DNA from 4 places in the Nakamurella panacisegetis genome. Region 3 is predicted to be linked to each of the others. Evidence: riboswitches for the same ligand, from Rfam matches in the RefSeq annotation. Region 3 holds a riboswitch; each other region holds the start of a gene.
What was found. Region 3 has a riboswitch for S-adenosylmethionine ahead of BLS97_RS11765 (LLM class flavin-dependent oxidoreductase). Riboswitches for the same ligand answer to the same signal wherever they lie in the genome.
Positions count from the first base shown of each region.

Region 1 (4,193 bases), 2.1 Mb from region 3:
CGCCGCCGCATGCTGGGGCTCGGGATGGCCGTGTTGTTGATGACCAGCAGCGCGTGTTCGGTGGTCCGCGAGTCGGGCTCGGCCGCGGTTGTCGGGCCGAGTGCCATCAGCGAGTCCACGATCCAGCAGCAGAGCGCTGCGTTCATCGACGAACTCGGTCAGGGCAGTCTGGATGACTCGCAGCGAGCCCAGGTGAATCGACTCCAACTGACCTTTCAGGTCCGGCACTTGTTGATCGAGCGAGCTGCGGCGGCCGCAGGCGTGACGGCAACCGCGAGCGAGGTGTCCGCGGCGCAGGCGCAGTTCTCGACGCAGAAGGTCATCCCGTCGCTGAATCTGCAGAGCGCGGACCTGCCGACGCTGTCCAGGGATTACGTGTTGCTCGGCAAACTGGCTCGAGGGATACCCGCAGCCGGTGTGACCGTGCCGGACGTCAGCGTGGTGGTCGACGGCGTGCCGACGGCGACCCGTGATGCGGCAGTGGCCAAACTGGCGGTCTACAGCGCCGACCCGGCCAGGCTGACCGCCGACGTCGCCGCGGCCGGCCAAGGGGGAGTGTCCAACCGCCAATTCAATCTGCTGACTACCCCCAGTGCCGGCTCGGCGGGGCTGTACAGCGCGGCCAACGGATCGTTCATCATCCTGCCGACGAACGGGTCGTACCTGGTTGCCCGGATCAGCCAGCGGAAAGTCTCCACCGCCCACCTCACGGCGGCGACCCTGCAGGCTGCCCAGTCCGCCTCCGACTTCTTCGATCTCGCCATCCTGATGGTGCCGACCAGCACTGATGAGCCGGTCTCGGTGAATCCGCGTTTCGGGTCCTGGGATCCGGTCAGCCGGCAGGTCGTTGCGCTCAACGGTGGCCTGTGAGCAGTCCCGAGTCACCCCTGCGGCAAGCAGTCGAGGTCATGGACCGGTTGCGGTCGCCCGGCGGTTGCCCGTGGGACGCCGAGCAGACCCACGCCTCCCTCGGGCGGTACCTGGTCGAGGAGACCTACGAGTTGCTCCAGGCCATCGAGGACGAGGACGAGGTGGCCATCCGTGAAGAACTCGGGGACGTACTGCTCCAGGTCCTCTTCCACGCCCGCATCGCCGCCGAACGCGACCGTGCGCTCGGTGGCTTCGACGTGGATGATGTGGCCGCAGATCTGGTCGACAAGCTGATCCGGCGCCATCCGCACGTCTTTGCCGGGGCGGAGCCGATCCAGGATGCGGCCGACCAGCAGGTGCGGTGGGACGAGCTGAAGAAGGCCGAACACGGCCGGTCGTCCGTCGTGTCCGGGGTGGCTCTCGGGCAGCCGGCGGTGGCCCTGGCCGCGAAGCTCGGGGCGCGGGCCGCGAGGTTCGGGGTCGAGATCGATCCGCCGACCGGAGACTCGCCGGCCGAGCAGATCTTCCGCATCGCCTACGCGGCCGGCGCTGCCGGCGGCGATCCGGAATCGGAGCTCAGAGCCGTGGCCAAGGCGCACGCCGCCCGCCTGGCCGACACGGAGACCGCCGCCGCCGACCAGGCGCCCGTCACCGTCAGTCCCCACCACGTGGCGCGCTGACCCAACCCCCGGACCGGTGCGGCCGACCGCGGGGCGACGCCCTCCGGCGCCATGGCCAGAGCCGCGAACACGAGCACCGACCGGATCTGCCCCGCCGGCGTGAGTTCGGTCCCCGGCGCATTAACCCGTATTCCCTGCGGGCGGGAAACGGTGCCCGGTATGCTCGGGGCAGGTCTTGAGTTCCAGCACACAGCCCCGGCTTGCTGGGCGGCAACCCTCCACTCGCGGTGGGGTGCCCCGGGTGATGACCTGGCTGTTCGTTGCACCTGACGAATAGCAAGCGCGGGCCCGCCAGCGGCGAGCCCAAATCGTTGTCGAATCGGGTGAGTCGCTGCCTCATCGGCGGCTCACCGCCACCCGTCTGCGACCGGAACCGTGTCGCAGACCCACCCAGCCTGGAGCCCACCGATGAGCCCCCAATGGTCCTTCGAAACCCGCCAGATCCACGCCGGCCAGACGCCTGACCCGACCACCAAGGCCAGAGCCTTGCCGATCTACCAGACGACGTCGTTCGCGTTCGACTCGTCCGAGCACGGTCGCAAACTCTTCGCGCTGGAAGAGCTCGGCAACATCTACACCCGCATCATGAACCCCACCACGGCCGTCGTGGAGGACCGGATCGCATCGCTGGAGGGTGGCGTCGGCGCACTGCTGGTCGCCTCCGGCCAGGCTGCCGAGACCCTGGCCATTCTGTCGATCGCCGAGGCCGGCGACCACATCGTGTCCTCCCCGCGGCTCTACGGCGGCACCTACAACCTGCTGCACTACACCCTGCCGAAGTACGGCATCACGGTCGACTTCGTGGAGAACCCGGACAGCGCCGAGTCCTGGCAGGCCGCGGTGAAGCCGAACACGAAGCTGTTCTACGCCGAGTCGATCTCCAACCCGCAACTCGACGTCCTGGACTTCGAGGTGGTCTCGGCGGTGGCCCACGCCAACGGCGTGCCGTTGATCGTGGACAACACCGTGCCGACCCCGTATCTCATCCGACCGTTCGAGCACGGCGCCGACATCGTGGTGCATTCGGCGACCAAGTACCTGGGCGGTCACGGGACGGCCATCGGCGGCGCCATCGTCGACTCCGGCAATTTCGACTGGACGGCCGACCCGGAGAAGTTCCCCAACTTCAACAACCCGGACCCGAGTTACAACAACCTGGTCTGGGGCCGCGATCTCGGTCCGGAAGGCCTGTTCAAGGCGAACGTCTCGTTCATCTTCAAGGTGCGCCTCCAGTCGCTGCGCGACATGGGCCCGGCCATCTCGCCGTTCAACGCCTTCCTGCTGGCCCAGGGCATCGAGACGCTGAGCCTGCGGATCGAGCGGCACGTCGCGAACGCGACCGCGGTGGCCAAGTTCCTGCAAGGACGCGACGAGGTCCAGTCGGTGTCCTACCCGGCCCTGGAGTCCAGTCCGTGGCACGCCCAGCAGCAGAAGTACTCGCCCCTGGGCGGTGGCCCGATCGTCTCGTTCGAGATCAAGGGTGGCGTCGCCGCCGGACAGAAGTTCACCGACGCCCTGGAGCTGTTCACCAACCTGGCCAACATCGGCGACGTCCGGTCGCTGGTGATCCATCCGGCCTCGACCACCCACAGCCAGCTCTCGCCCGAGGAGCAGCTGACCACCGGCGTCACGCCCGGACTGATCCGGCTGGCCGTCGGTACCGAGAACGTCGACGACATCCTGGCCGACCTGGACGCCGGGTTCCGCGCGGCGAAGTCCTGATCCGGGCTGCTCCCTCGGCCGCACCATGACCCTGACCTCTCGACCCGGTACCACCGCCGAGCCTGTGGGCTCCGGCGGCGGTACCGGCCTGCCCGGGGCCCGTCGGTACCTCGACATCGGTGACCTGTCGCTGGAGTCCGGGGTCACCCTGAGCGGGGTGCGGATCTGTTACGAATCCTGGGGGCAGCTCAACGAGCGCGGCGACAACGCCGTGCTCGTCGAGCACGCGCTGACCGGCGACTCGCACGTCGTCGGGCCACCCGGCCCCGATCACCCGACCCCCGGCTGGTGGGAGGGGCTGATCGGTCTCGGGTCCCCCTTGGACGAACGGTATTTCGTGGTCGCGGCCAACGTGCTCGGCGGGTGCCGGGGAACCACCGGGCCGTCCTCGCCCGCTCCCGACGGCCAGCCGTACGGATCGCGGTTCCCCGCGATCACCGTCCGCGACCAGGTCAAGGCCGAGGCCGCCCTGGCCGAGCACCTGGGCATCAGCTCCTTCGCGGCCGTGCTCGGCGGCTCGATGGGCGGCATGCGGGCCCTGGAGTGGGGGGTCACCTACCCCGCCCAGGTCCGGCGGGTGATCGCGGTGGCCACGACGGCGGCCGCGTCCGGAGACCAGATCGCTTGGGCGGCATCGCAACTGGCCGCCATCCGGATGGATCCGGACTTCGCCGGCGGCGATTACTACGCCGGTCGACCGCCGTTGCGGGGGCTGTCGGTGGCACGTCAGATCGCCCACACGACCTACCGGTCCGGGTATGAACTGAACACCCGGTTCGGCCGTGCCCGTCAGGACGACGGACCGCAGTTCGCCGTCGAGTCGTACCTGGACCATCACGGCACCAAGCTCGGTCGGCGGTTCGACGCCAACTCTTACATGGTGCTGACCGAGGCGATGAACGCCCATGATATCGGCCGCGG
Region 1 is NZ_LT629710.1:564,982-569,174, reverse strand. Features, by position in the region: gene BLS97_RS02560 (hypothetical protein) at 1-870, shown strand, start outside; partial or broken gene BLS97_RS02555 (MazG family protein) at 867-1,550, shown strand; SAM riboswitch class IV at 1,722-1,839, shown strand; gene BLS97_RS02550 (bifunctional o-acetylhomoserine/o-acetylserine sulfhydrylase) at 1,959-3,272, shown strand; gene metX (homoserine O-acetyltransferase MetX) at 3,298-4,193, shown strand, end outside.
Region 1: linked by a shared signal. The riboswitch ahead of BLS97_RS02550 (bifunctional o-acetylhomoserine/o-acetylserine sulfhydrylase) and the one ahead of BLS97_RS11765 (LLM class flavin-dependent oxidoreductase) in region 3 are both predicted to bind S-adenosylmethionine.

Region 2 (4,193 bases), 2.4 Mb from region 3:
GCTGCCCTGCTCAAGGTCAGGGTGGGTGCGCCGGTGGCTGCACACCTGTTCACCGTGGCCTCCGGACTCGATTCCATGGTGGTCGGCGAGGCCGAGATCTCCGGCCAGGTGTCCCGCGCCCTGACGGCCGCCCACGCGGCCCGGACCACCACCCCGGTGCTGCACTCGCTGTTCCAGTCCGCCGCGCGCACGGCCAAGCAGGTCGCATCCCGCACCGGGCTCGGGTCGGCCGGGCGGTCGGTCGCGTCGGTCGCGATCGACATCGCCACCGCCGGACTGGCCGAACCCGGTTCCGACGAATCCACATCGCTGGCCACCGCCACCTGTTTGATCATCGGCACCGGTGCCTACGCCCGGGTGGTGGCCACCGCTCTCCGCGCCCGCGGCTGCACCCGCCTGCAGGTGTTCTCACCGAGCGGGCGCGCCGACACCTTCGCCGCCACGCACCACGCCGAGGTCGTCCACGCCGGGCAGTTCGCCGACGCCGTCGCCAAGGCCGACCTGGTGGTCGCCTGCAGCGGCACCACCGGCAATGTGCTCGACGTGGAGACCGTGACCGCAGCCCTCGCCCTCCGCGACACCCCGCTGCCGGTGGTCGACCTGGCCCTGCGGCCGGACGTGTCGGAAGGGGTACGGGCCCTGCCCGGCGTGCGGGTCGTCGACCTGCACAGCGTGGCCGACGGTGCCGCCCCCGAACATCGCGAGGCGATCGCGGACGCCCAGGACGTGGTGATCGCCGCGGTGGCCCGGTTCGAGGACGACCAGGCCATCCGCACCCTCGACCCGGCCGTCATCGCTCTGCGGCAGCACGTCTCGCTGGCCGTGGAGAAGGAGATGGTCCGGCTCCGGGCCAAGTACGACAGTGACGTCGCGGCCGAGGTCGAACTGGCGATGCACCGGGTCACGCAGTCGCTGCTGCACACCCCGACCCTCCGGGCCAAGGAGCTGGCCCGCACCGGCGACGGGGCCGGCTACCTGCAGGCCTTGCACACGCTGTTCGGGATCGAGATCCCGGACCAGCCCGCGCCGCACTGATCCGGGCCGTTTTCGCGACCCTCCCACACCAGAAGCGGCCCGTCTCCGATGGAGACGGGCCGCTTCTCGTGTCGGTGCGGAGGCTCCGGAGGAGGTCTACGCGAGGCCGGTGGCCTCGAACGCCGACAGGGTCGGCGCGATGGTGGCGCTCGGTCCGACGACGTGGGCGATGGCGTCCAGCGTCTTCAGCCCGTCCCCGGTGTTGAAGATCACTGTCTCCTCGTTCGGGTCCAACTGGCCGGAGGCCAGCAGCTTCTTCAGCGTGGCCACCGTGACACCGCCCGCCGTCTCGGCGAAGATGCCCTCGGTCCGGGCGAGCAGCTTGATGCCCTCGATGACCTCTTCGTCGGTGACGTCCTCGATGGCGCCGCCGGTGCGGTTGACCACGTCGAGGACGTACGGTCCGTCGGCCGGATTGCCGATGGCCAGGGACTTGGCGATGGTGTCCGGGCGCACCGGCTGGATGAAGTCGTGACCCTGTTTGAACGCGGTCGACACCGGGTTGCAACCGGTGGCCTGCGCGCCGAACACCTTGTACGGGGCCTCGTCGACCAGGCCGAGCGAGACCAGTTCCTGGAACCCCTTGTCGATCTTGACCAGCTGGGCGCCCGACGCGATGGGGACGACGACCTGCTGGGGCAGGCGCCAGCCGAGCTGCTCGGCCACCTCGTAGCCCAGGGTCTTGGACCCCTCGGCGTAGTACGGGCGGACGTTGACGTTGACGAACGCCCAATCCTCCTGCTCACCGGCGATCTCGCCGGCCAACCGGTTGATGTCGTCGTAGTTGCCCTCGACAGCGATCAGCGTTCCGCCGTAGGCGGCAGTGGTGAGGATCTTCTGCTGCTCCAGGTTGGACGGCACGAAGACCACGCTGCGGATTCCGGCCCGCGCGGCGGCCGCGGCCACGGCATTGGCCAGGTTGCCGGTGGACGGGCAGGCCAGCACGGTGAAGCCGAGCTCGCGGGCCGCGGCCAGCGCGACGGCCACAACGCGGTCCTTGAAGGAGTGCGTCGGGTTGCCCGAATCGTCCTTCACCCACAGGGTTTTCATGCCCAGCTCGCGGGCCAGGTTGTCGGCGCGGACGAGCTTGGTGCTGCCCGGGTTGATGTTCGGGGTGTCGGCGATGTTCGCCGGGACCGGCAGCAGCGGCGCGTAACGCCAGATGTTCTGCGGGCCGGCTTCGATCTGTTCGCGGAGCGCTTCGCCCGAGGTGGTGAACTCGTAGGCGACCTCGAGTGGACCGAAACACTCGGTACACGCGTAGAACGGCCCGAGGGCGACGCGGTTTCCGCATTCGCGGCAGGACAGGGCAACCGCGGGACCGAGATCGACGGTGGTGCCGGTGGAGGGGGACGTAGGTATGACAGTGGTCATGACGAGGCCTTTCGTCTCATCTTTCCCGCCGGAGCGGGACGGACGGGGCACCTGCTGATGATCGGCCTCGCGGTCGGAGGCATAGGCCTCTACAACGAGAAAGAGATCATCATCAGTGGTTGCCGGGGCTTCATCGGGCCGTATCCCTCTGCCCCTCTGGATGAGTGGTGATTCAGTTGTCCGATCAGGCTACCGCATGAGTCGACGGGCGCCGATCACGAATGCACCGTGATCTTGGTGATGGTGACCGCGGACGACGGCGCGCCGTCGGTGCCTCCGCCGGTCACGCCGGCGGCCGCGATCTTGGTCAGCACGTCCAGGCCGGAGGTGATCTTGCCGAACACCGTGTAGTCCGGCGGCAGCTGCGACTTCGCATAGACCAGGAAGAACTGCGAGCCGTTGGTGTCCGGGCCCGCATTGGCCATGGCCACCGTCCCGGCCGGGTAGGTCATCGAGGAGTTGGTCTCGTCGGCGAAGCTGTAGCCGGGCGTGCCGCTTCCGGTCCCGGTCGGATCCCCGCACTGCAGGACCTGCAGGGACGTGCTCGTGGTGAGCCGGTGGCATTTCGTGTCGTCGAAGTAGCCGGTGGTGGCCAGATGAACGAAACTGCCGATGGTGCAAGGGGTCGTGGCGCGGTTCATCGCGATCTTGACCTCGCCCTGGGTCAGGCTGATGGTCGCGTCGACCGTGCCGCTGTTGGGCTCGGAGGCGGCCGGGGGAGTGACTGCCTTGGCCGGGGTACTGCCGTCGGACGGGTAGGAACAGGTCGCCCCCGCTCCGGCCGGGGACGAGCTGCTCGCCGCGGACGTCGACGCGGCGACGGCGCGGTTGGACGTGCTGCCGGAGTTGGACGCGCACGACGTCACCAACAGGAGCGACAGGACAGCGGCGACGGCGTGACGAATCGGGCGCACGGAGGTTCCTTACCGGAGACGAGGGGAGCGGGGGCCACGGACAGCAGCAGGCTCGACCACTTTATCGGGCCGACCGACTGCTGCCGGCGACCCTTCGGGCCGCGTCGCCGTCGGTGCTTGTGTCCGGGTGTCGTTGTGGGTTGGCTCTCGAGCGACTCTTGTCCGGCTGGACCATCACCGACTGCTGCCGGCGACCCTTCGGGCCGCGTCGCCGTCGGTACTCCCTGTCAAGATGGACCTGTGCCCACTGCGACCGTTGTCGATCCGTTGATGTTGGTGCTCGGCGACGAGCCGCTCCTGGTCGACCGGGCGATCATGTCAGCGGTGACGGCGGCCCGTCGGGCCGATCCGGACGTGGAACGGCGGGAGGCGCTGGCCACGGCGCTGACGCCGATGGAATTCTCCGACCTGGTCGCACCCAGCCTGTTCGCTGAACCACGGGTGGTGGTGATCCGCCAGGCCCACGAGTCATCGAAGGAGATCGCGGCCGCGCTGGGCCACTACGCCACCGATCCGGTGGAAGGCGTCGTACTGGTCGTCCAGCACGCCGGCGGAGCGCGGAACAAGGCGCTCGCCGACGGGTTGCGCAAGGCCGGCGCGGCGGTCATGACGTGCAACAAGTTGACCAAGCCGGCCGAACGCATCGAATTCGTCCGGCACGAGATCCGGTCCGCCGGCGGGACCACCACACCGGACGCAGTGGCGGCGATCGTCGACGCGATCGGGTCGGACCTGAGAGAACTGGCCGCGGCCGCGAGCCAGTTGGTGGCCGACACCGGAGGCATGGTCGACGAGTCGGCGGTCCGCCGGTACCACCGGGGCCGGGCCGAGGTCAGTGGATTTGCCGTGGCCGACCTGGCCGTGGCCGGT
Region 2 is NZ_LT629710.1:215,122-219,314, reverse strand. Features, by position in the region: gene BLS97_RS01005 (glutamyl-tRNA reductase) at 1-1,035, shown strand, start outside; gene thrC (threonine synthase) at 1,132-2,409, opposite strand; SAM riboswitch class I at 2,423-2,576, opposite strand; gene BLS97_RS24100 (peptidylprolyl isomerase) at 2,625-3,323, opposite strand; gene holA (DNA polymerase III subunit delta) at 3,594-4,193, shown strand, end outside.
Region 2: linked by a shared signal. The riboswitch ahead of thrC (threonine synthase) and the one ahead of BLS97_RS11765 (LLM class flavin-dependent oxidoreductase) in region 3 are both predicted to bind S-adenosylmethionine.

Region 3 (4,193 bases):
TAGTCAGTGCGGAACACCCCGCGTTCCTGCAGGATCGGGACGACTTTGTCGGCGAATTCGCTCAGCCCGTCCGGGGTGATGTGCGGGACCAGAATGAACCCGTCGCTGGCGTCCGCCTGGACGTACTGGTCGATGGCGGCGGCCACGGTCGCCGGGGTTCCGATGAAGTTCTGCCGGGCGGTCTTCTCGACCACGACGTCCCGGAGCGAAAGGGCCTTGGCCACTGCGAGTTCGCGCCACTCGTGGGCCACTGCGATTGGGTCGGCGTTCATGCGGACGCTGGCTCGCCCCTTGGCGATGGTGTTCTCGCCGACCAAGGGGTCGACCTCGGGCAGCGGGCCGTCGGGGTCGTAGGCGCTCAGGTCGCGGTTCCAGAGCTGCTCGGCGAACTTGATGGCCGTCTGTCCGCTGACCTGCTGTCGACGAACCTGCGCGGCGTACTCCTGGGCCTCGGCATCGGTGTCGCCCAGGATGAAGGTCGCCGCGGGTAGCACCAGCAGCTCCTCGTGACGCCGATTGAACTTGGCCAGCCGACCCTTGATGTCCGCGTAGAACGCCTGCCCGGCCCCCAGGGTGCCGTGCCGAGTGAAGATGGCGTCCGCGGACTCGGCGGCGAACTCCCGGCCGGCGTCGGAATCGCCGGCCTGGAAGATGACTGGCCGGCCCTGCGGACTGCGCGGCACGTTGAAATTGCCGTGGATATCGAAGTGGTTGTCGCGCACGGAGAATCCGCCCGGGTGGCCGTGGGTGAGGAATTGACCCGAGACCTTGTCGGCAAGGATCTCATCACCCACCCAAGAGTCGAACAGCTCGACGGTGGCGTTCAGGAACCGCTGGGCCCGCTCGTACCGCTGCTCCTGGGCCAGAAACCCGCCACGGCGGAAGTTCTCGCCGGTGAAGGCGTCCCAGGAGGTGACCACGTTCCAGGCCGCCCGGCCGTTGGACAGGTGGTCCAGGCTGGCGAACTGCCGCGCCACGTCGTACGGCTCGTTGAAGGTGGAGTTGATGGTGCCGGTGAGGCCGATGTGGTCGGTGACGGCAGCCAGGGCGGTGAGGATGCCGAACGTGTCCGGGCGACCGACGACGTCGAGGTCATAGATCTTCCCGTTCTGCTCGCGCAGTCGCAGGCCCTCGGCCAGAAAGATGAAGTCGAATCTTGCCCGCTCGGCGATCTGTGCGAACCGGCGGAACGACTCGAATTCGATGTGGCTACCCGATCGTGGGTCACTCCACACCGTGGTGTTGTTCACGCCCGGGAAGTGTGCGGCGAGATGGATCTGCTTGCGGGGCTTGGTCATCGTGGATTCAGACCCTTCCTGTGATCGGAGCCGGAACGGCGTAGCGGTTTGTCGGGCGGCCCAGACCCAGCAGCCCGCGGAGGGTGTCGGATTCGTACTCGGTGCGGAAGGCGCCACGAGACTGGAGTTCGGGAACCAGGTCCTCGGTGATGGCGGTCAGGTCGTCCGGGAGAGTTCCGGGACGCAGCCGGAAGCCGGTGTAGCCGATCGACTGCCAGGCCAGGAGCAGATCCGCTAAATCACCGGCCGAACCGGCGAAGATGTACGCGTCGGAAACGTAGGGCGCACCCGAGAGGGCGTCCAATCGAGCTCTTCTCGCCTCGCCGGTCTCGGTCGGCGAATCCAGGAAGACCACGACATCGGCGTAGACGGCTAGTTCGCCCTCCGGGCGGCCGACGCCCCTGAGCTCCGTCCGGACCTCGTCCAGGATCCGGCGCGCGCTCTGGGTGTCGGCCGGGGTGACGAAGACGACATCGGCGCTGCGGGCGGCGAACCGGTAGACGATCGGTGAGTGGGCCAACGCGGTCACCAGCGGTTGGCCCTGAGGCGGGCGCGGCACGATCGACGGTCCCTTGACCGAGAAGAACTGACCCTGGAAATCGATGTAGTGGATCTTGTCGCGGTCGATGAACCGTCCGGTGGTGACGTCACGGATCTCGGCGTTGTCCTCCCAGCTGTCCCACAGCCGGCGGATCACCTCGACGAAGTCCGTCGCCTCGTCGAGCAGAACCGAGAGAGCCTGCTGGGCCGCCGGTTCGAAATAGTTCTCCTGGGTGATCAGGGGGAGCTGCCGGCGGCCGACGTGCGCGGCCTCGGCCGCTCGGGCCGATACCTGCACCCGCACGCCCCCTCGGCCGGTACTGACGTGGTCGAGGGTGGCGATGGCCTTGGAGATGTGGAACGGCTCGGTGTGTGTGGCCAGCACCGTCGGCACCAGGCCGATGTGTCGTGTCGTCGGGGCCACCCGGTCCGCGATCAACACGGCATCCAGCCGACCGCGGACCTGATTGGTGTCGTCCTCGTCGGTCGACAGGCCGGTGGCATCCAGGGAGAAAGAGTCCTCGATGGTGAGGAAGTCGGCCAGACCACGCTCGGCCAGAGCGACCAGATCGAGCCAGTAGTCGGCTCCGAACAGGTCAGCCGGACGGGCCGACGGTTCACGCCAGGCAGCCGGATGCCATCCGGCTCCCTCGAGGGCGATGGCCAGATGGAGAGGTGATGACATGAGTAGACCTTCACAAGGGGGATGGGATGGGTTCGGGCTTGTCAGGAGGCGGCCGGCGGGCCGACTCGCGCTTGCGACCGCCGATCGGCGATCACCAGGTCGTCACCTGGAGCACCCCGCCGCGAAGGAGGGTTGCCGGCCAGCAAGCCAGGGCTGCACGCTGACACTCATTACCTGCCGAACAACATAACACCGCGAAAAATGCCCAGTTCGAGGGCCCGACCGCCGGCCGGCGTTCCCGACCGTTAATCGCTTCAGGGGAAATGGCTGCGCGGGGGCGACCATTCGCGAGTTGACCGGCGTGCTTCCCGGTGTTAGCTTCGTTCCACGGTCATGAGATTCAGCGACAAGCTCCGGCTCGCTGGGCGGCAACCCTCGGTGCACATCAAGTGCCGAACACGGTGGGGTGCTCCGGATGACGACCAGGCGGTGCTCGACCCCGAGCCCCGCAAGCGTGGGGCCACTGCTGTGGCCGGACGAACGGACGAGACGATCAACATGAAAGCCCAGGCCAGTACCGGTCTTGCGGCAATCGCCCACGTCGTGGCGCGGTTGCGGTCACTGTTGGGCGTCTCACGTCGTCACGTCGATCTCCAGCGGGTCTCCAGCGCGCTCTGTAAGGCCTGACCGACAGGCCGTCCGTACCCACGGCGGCACCCCACAAACCGCAGTCCTGCGCCATCAGCGCGCCAGGGCGATTTGTGCAACCGTTCAGTCCTTTCGATCGACGTCCCAGCGATCATTGCTGCCGTCGACGCCATTGATGGAGATATCTCTTGTCCACCACTCCGCTCGAAAAGAATGTGACGAGCGCCCCGCCGACGCTCGCCACGTCAGCTGCGAGACCGAAAACGGCTCTGCAGCGAGTGATTCCGCTGCGCCATCCGGGCCGGTGGATCGCCATCGCCGTTGTCGTGGTGATCTTCGCCCAGTTCGGTCACGGGCTCATCACCAACCCGTTCTACCAGTGGTCCCGCTTCCGCTACTGGTTCCTCCGGCCGGTCATCCTCGACGGGCTGGTGGTCACCCTGCAGGTGGCCGCCTACAGTGCCGTCCTCGGGCTGATCGGCGGCATCATCCTGGCCGTCGGGCGATCGTCGAGGAATCCGCTGCTGTCCGGCCTGTCCTGGCTGTACATCTGGGTGTTCCGATCCATTCCGCTGATCGTCGTGTTGATCTTCGTGTACAACTTCAGCGCGCTCTATCCGCGGTTGTCGTTCGGTGTCCCGTTCGGGCCGGCGTTCTTCTCCGTCGACGAGTCGAAGCTGTTCTCCTACATGGCGATCGCGGTCATCGGGCTCAGTCTGAACGAAGCGGCCTACGCGGCCGAGGTAGTCCGGTCGGGGCTGCTCTCGGTGGACCAGGGACAGCTCGAGGCAGCCACCGCGCTCGGTATGTCCAAGGGGCGGACCTTCCGGCGCGTCCAACTCCCGCAGGCCCTGCGCACCATCGTGCCGTCCTATGTCAATCAGCTGATCGGTCTGATCAAGGGCACCTCGATCGTGTTCTACGTGTCCCTGCTCGATCTGTTCGGGCAGGTCGAGACCATGGGGAGTACCTACCCGGAGGACATCATCCCGCTGCTGATGGTGGCCACCGTCTGGTATCTCGTCCTGACCACGGTCCTGTCGGTCGTGCAGTACTACGTGGAACGGGCCTACTCCAAGGGT
Region 3 is NZ_LT629710.1:2,663,327-2,667,519, forward strand. Features, by position in the region: gene BLS97_RS11760 (NtaA/DmoA family FMN-dependent monooxygenase) at 1-1,298, opposite strand, end outside; gene BLS97_RS11765 (LLM class flavin-dependent oxidoreductase) at 1,306-2,523, opposite strand; SAM riboswitch class IV at 2,586-2,698, opposite strand; SAM riboswitch class IV at 2,853-2,984, shown strand; gene BLS97_RS24500 (putative leader peptide) at 3,022-3,150, shown strand; gene BLS97_RS23505 (amino acid ABC transporter permease) at 3,300-4,193, shown strand, end outside.

Region 4 (4,193 bases), 2.0 Mb from region 3:
CCAGATACGGCAGCCCGGACTGCCAGTACCTGGTGTTGCGCGCCAGCACCACGGTGCCGCCCTTGGTCCAGGAGGTCAGCGTGAACGGGCCGGTTCCGATCGGGGCCTGGAAGAAGGCGGCTGCCGTCTTGCCCTGCAACTTGTCCGGGACGATGGAGTTGGAGAACGCCGAGATGTCGGAGATCAGCGGTGCCCACGGCTGTTTCAGGACGACCACGACCGTGAGATCGTCCTTGGCCGTGACGGTCTTGATCGCGCTGTCCAGGAACCCGAGCGGCGACTTCGGGAAGTCACGCGAGCGCAGCAGCGAGTAGACGACATCCTTCGCGGTCAGGGGGGAGCCGTCGGAGAAGGTGACCCCCTTGCGCAGGGTGAACGTGTAGGTCTTCCCGTCGGCCGAGACGGTGTGCCCGGTGGCCAGATGCGGCTTCAGCTCACCCTTCACGTCGGTGACGTACAGCGGCTCGAAGATCTGGTTGAGCGTGTAGACGTCGCCGGAGGCGATCGTGTTGTGCGGGTCCAGGCTGGTCGGGCCGGTGGTGCGGGCGTACTTCAGGGTGCCCGAGCCGCCGCCGGTCGCGGCCGTCGCCGTCGCCGTCGCCGAGCCGGGTGCGGACGAGGCACCTGACGACCCGGCCGACCCGCCGGCGGTGGATGTGCTCGGCGTCGACGACGCAGCGATGGGTGTGCTCGGGGTCGAGCAGGCGGCGATGATCGGGGTGATGATCATCAGGCCGGCACTGCCGGCGCCGAATCTCAGTAGCTGACGACGGGAGATGTTCTGGGACATGGGGTTCAACTTTCCTGGAGTGCTCGTGAGGGGGCGCATGCGGCGGGTGCGATCAACATCGGGACATGGGCCACCGCGGGTGGGGGCGCACCGGACGACCGGCCGCGAAGACGCCGCCGACCGACTCCGGCGAGCGGAAGGTCTCCGGGTCGCTGGGATCGGCGTCCAGGACGACGGCGTCGAAGCGGTACCCGACCCGCAGCCGCCCGGTGAGGTGGCCCACCCCGCACAGATCGGCTCCGGCCGAGGTGGCGGCCACCAGCGCCTCGGCCACGGTGAGGCCGGCCGCGACGAGATGCGCTATCTCGGTGAGGTTGTGCCCGTGGTGGTCACGATGGGCGAAATCGGTGCCGAGGGCGATCGGAACGCCGGCCGCCCGCGCGATCCGGACCGCATCGCCCAACGCGACTCCGGCGGCGCGGGCTCGGTCGGCGGTGGCCGCGGGGAGCGCGCCCGGGGTGGCCGCGAGTTCGGCCAGGTGGGCGTAGATCCCGAGTGTCGGGACCAGGGTGGCCCCGGTGGAGGCCATCAGGTCGGCGTCGGCCTCGGTGAGCCAGAGTCCGTGCTCGATCGAACGGGCTCCGGCGCGAAGGGCCTGCCCGATGGCCGGACCGCCAAGGGCGTGCACCATCGCCGGCTTGCCCCGGCGGTCCGCCTCGACGATCGCCGTGGTCAGCTCCTCGCCGGTGAATTCGGCCGGGAACTCCCCGGCCCCGGCCGACATCACGCCGCCGGTGGCCATGATCTTGATCCAGTCGGCCCCGCTGCGCAGGATGGTGCGCACCACGCGTCGCACCTCGTCCACCCCGTCGGCGACGTGCGGGGGCCGTCCCGGGTAGTCCGGCAGCATCCCGTCAACCGGGTACGGTCGCCCGACGCCGGCCAGGAAACCGTCGCCGTGGCCGCCGGTCCGGCTCAGCGGCACGACGCTGACCTGCAGTTCCGGTGCCTCGGAGAGGCCGGCGGCGACAGCGTCGCGAACCCCGGCGTCCAGACCGCCCGCGTCGCGGACGAACGTCACGCCGGCCGCCAGGGTGCGCCGTAGCGCGTCGAGGGTCTCGGTGATCCGGTAGCTGTACGGGGTGTTGAGCTGTTCCCAGCCGTCGAAGCTGTGTGTGACCGCGTGCAGGTGGGCGTCGACCACACCCGGCATCAGCCAGCATCCGCTCAGGTCCACGTCGAGCGAATTGCGGGGCAGATCCGGACCGATCGCGGCGATCCGGCCGCCCGTCACCTGCAGGTCGGTCGGCGGCCCGAAGTCGCCGGATTCGTCCATGACGAAGGCCTGGCGCACGGTGAAGTCGACGGTCGGCCGGGCCGGCGGCGGGATCGACACGGAGCTGTCCTCTCGGGCGAAGAAGGCCCTGGGAGCAGAGCCGCGAATTGCCGGACAAGCCGGCCGGCTCTATCTCCGGGGCACCCCATCGCGGAGAAGGGTTGCCGGTCAGCGAGCCGGATCTTGACGCTGACACTCTTGAGCTCGTTCGAGCATAGTCACGCCCGACCGGCTCCGACCAACACCGGAGGCGGTGAACCACATCACGCGGCCGTCGAACGGACGGCCCGGCGGCAGGAACGGCTGAACCGATGGTGAATCGACCGGCGATTGGGTAACTGCCGGGCATGCGAATTCCAGGACCGAACGATCTGCTCAAGCTGGCCGGCCGGGGCTACGGCGCCATCGAGACCGCGATCGGCCTGGTGCCGCGGTTGGTGACCATCGTCGGTGAGGTGGAGATGATCATGGTTCGGGTGGCCGCCCTCATGGACGAGGTCGAGACGACCAATCGGCGCGCGGCCGGCGTGGTCATCCGGACCGAGACCGTGGTGTCCCGGGTAGAGACCGTGGTCGGACGGGCCGATGTGCTGACCGACCGGATCACACCGCTCCTGGACGGCTACCAGCCCGTGCTGGCCCGCCTGGAGCCGATGTTGGCCCGGCTGGCCGACACGACCAGCCCGGTCGAGGTGGACGCGATCGTGCAGTTGGTCGACACGCTGCCCGACCTGGCCGAGAAGATGCGGCAGGACATCGTCCCGATCCTGGACACCCTCGGCACGGTGGCCCCGGATCTCCGCGACCTGCTCGACGTGTCGAAGGAACTGAACGAGATGCTCGGCGCGCTACCGGGCCTTGGCCGCATCAAGAAGAAGATCGAGGAACGGCAGGAGTTCGAGGACAACTACCGGGCCGATGAGGAACCGCCGTCGTCGCCCGACCGCCCGGCTCCGATCGGCCTGACTCGGCCGTACTGAGCCGTACCGAGCCGGATGCACCGAGGCGGCAACCGAACCGGGCGGCGGTGCCCTTCCGGGCACCGCCGCCTCGCGATCAGGCGCCGTTGGCGGCCACGTACTCCGGGGTCAGGCGCGTTCCGGCGGTGACGGCCGCCCTGACCTTCGGCGTGATGGCCGGGAGCACCGGATCGGCCGGACGCCGCAGGTGCCAGTCGGTGCTGGCCTGGTACGCGGCCACCACCTCGATCAGCCGGTCCTCCTCGTAGGGTCCGGCGCCCAGGATGCCGCCGACCGGCACCGTGGGGTTCGCGCCGAGCGCCTGGAAGCCGATCGGGAAGCCGATCTCCGGCAGGCCGAGGATGTCGAACGGGACGACGCTGGTCTGCAGCAGCACGTCGCACTTGCTCATGACCCCGTCGAGCACCTCGCGGATCAGGTGGTTCTTCGCCCGCTGGCCGGTGATCCACTCGTCGCCGGACAGGAAGATGCCCTGCAGCCAGGACAACAACGACACTCCGAACAGCGTCAGGTCCTTCTGCAGGTAGGGCAGGAACGGCTCCGTGCGTTCGCTGAGCCGGATCGCATTGAAGGTGCCGGTGAGCAGGGCCCAGTCGTTCGGGTAGGTGACGTCCACCAGCTTCGCCCCGGGGATCTTGGCCATGGTGTTCAGGAAATCGGTGCGCAGCTTCTTCACCGGGTCGGTGACGCCGGTGAGGAAATCGGCCGGCACACCGATGCGGGTGCTGCGACGCATCACCACCTTGCCGCCGCGACGGACCGGCAGCGCCGACGCCACCAGATCGGGCACGGCGGGCAGGCCGAGGGTGCGCGGATCGTTGCGGTCCGGGCCGGCCATCACGCTCAGCATGACGGCCGCGTCGAGCACGTCGCGGGCCAGTGGACCGGAATGGTCGCGCGTGTACGACAGGGGGATGACGCCGTAGATCGACGTGCGGCCCATCGTCGGCTTGAGACCGGTGAGGTTCTGCTGGTTCGAGGGCAGCACGATGCTGCCGCCGGTCTGCGTCCCGATCGAGGAGCAGGCCATCCGCCCGGCCACCGAGCAGGCCGGTCCCGTCGACGAACCGCCGGGATCGACCGACGGATCGCCGGGGGTCCAGGCATTCACCGTGGTGATGACGCCGTTGGGCTGGGTCGCCCTGGT
Region 4 is NZ_LT629710.1:4,672,643-4,676,835, reverse strand. Features, by position in the region: gene BLS97_RS21085 (ABC transporter substrate-binding protein) at 1-790, opposite strand, end outside; gene BLS97_RS21080 (metal-dependent hydrolase family protein) at 843-2,126, opposite strand; SAM riboswitch class IV at 2,164-2,270, opposite strand; gene BLS97_RS21075 (hypothetical protein) at 2,414-3,046, shown strand; gene BLS97_RS21070 (amidase) at 3,123-4,193, opposite strand, start outside.
Region 4: linked by a shared signal. The riboswitch ahead of BLS97_RS21080 (metal-dependent hydrolase family protein) and the one ahead of BLS97_RS11765 (LLM class flavin-dependent oxidoreductase) in region 3 are both predicted to bind S-adenosylmethionine.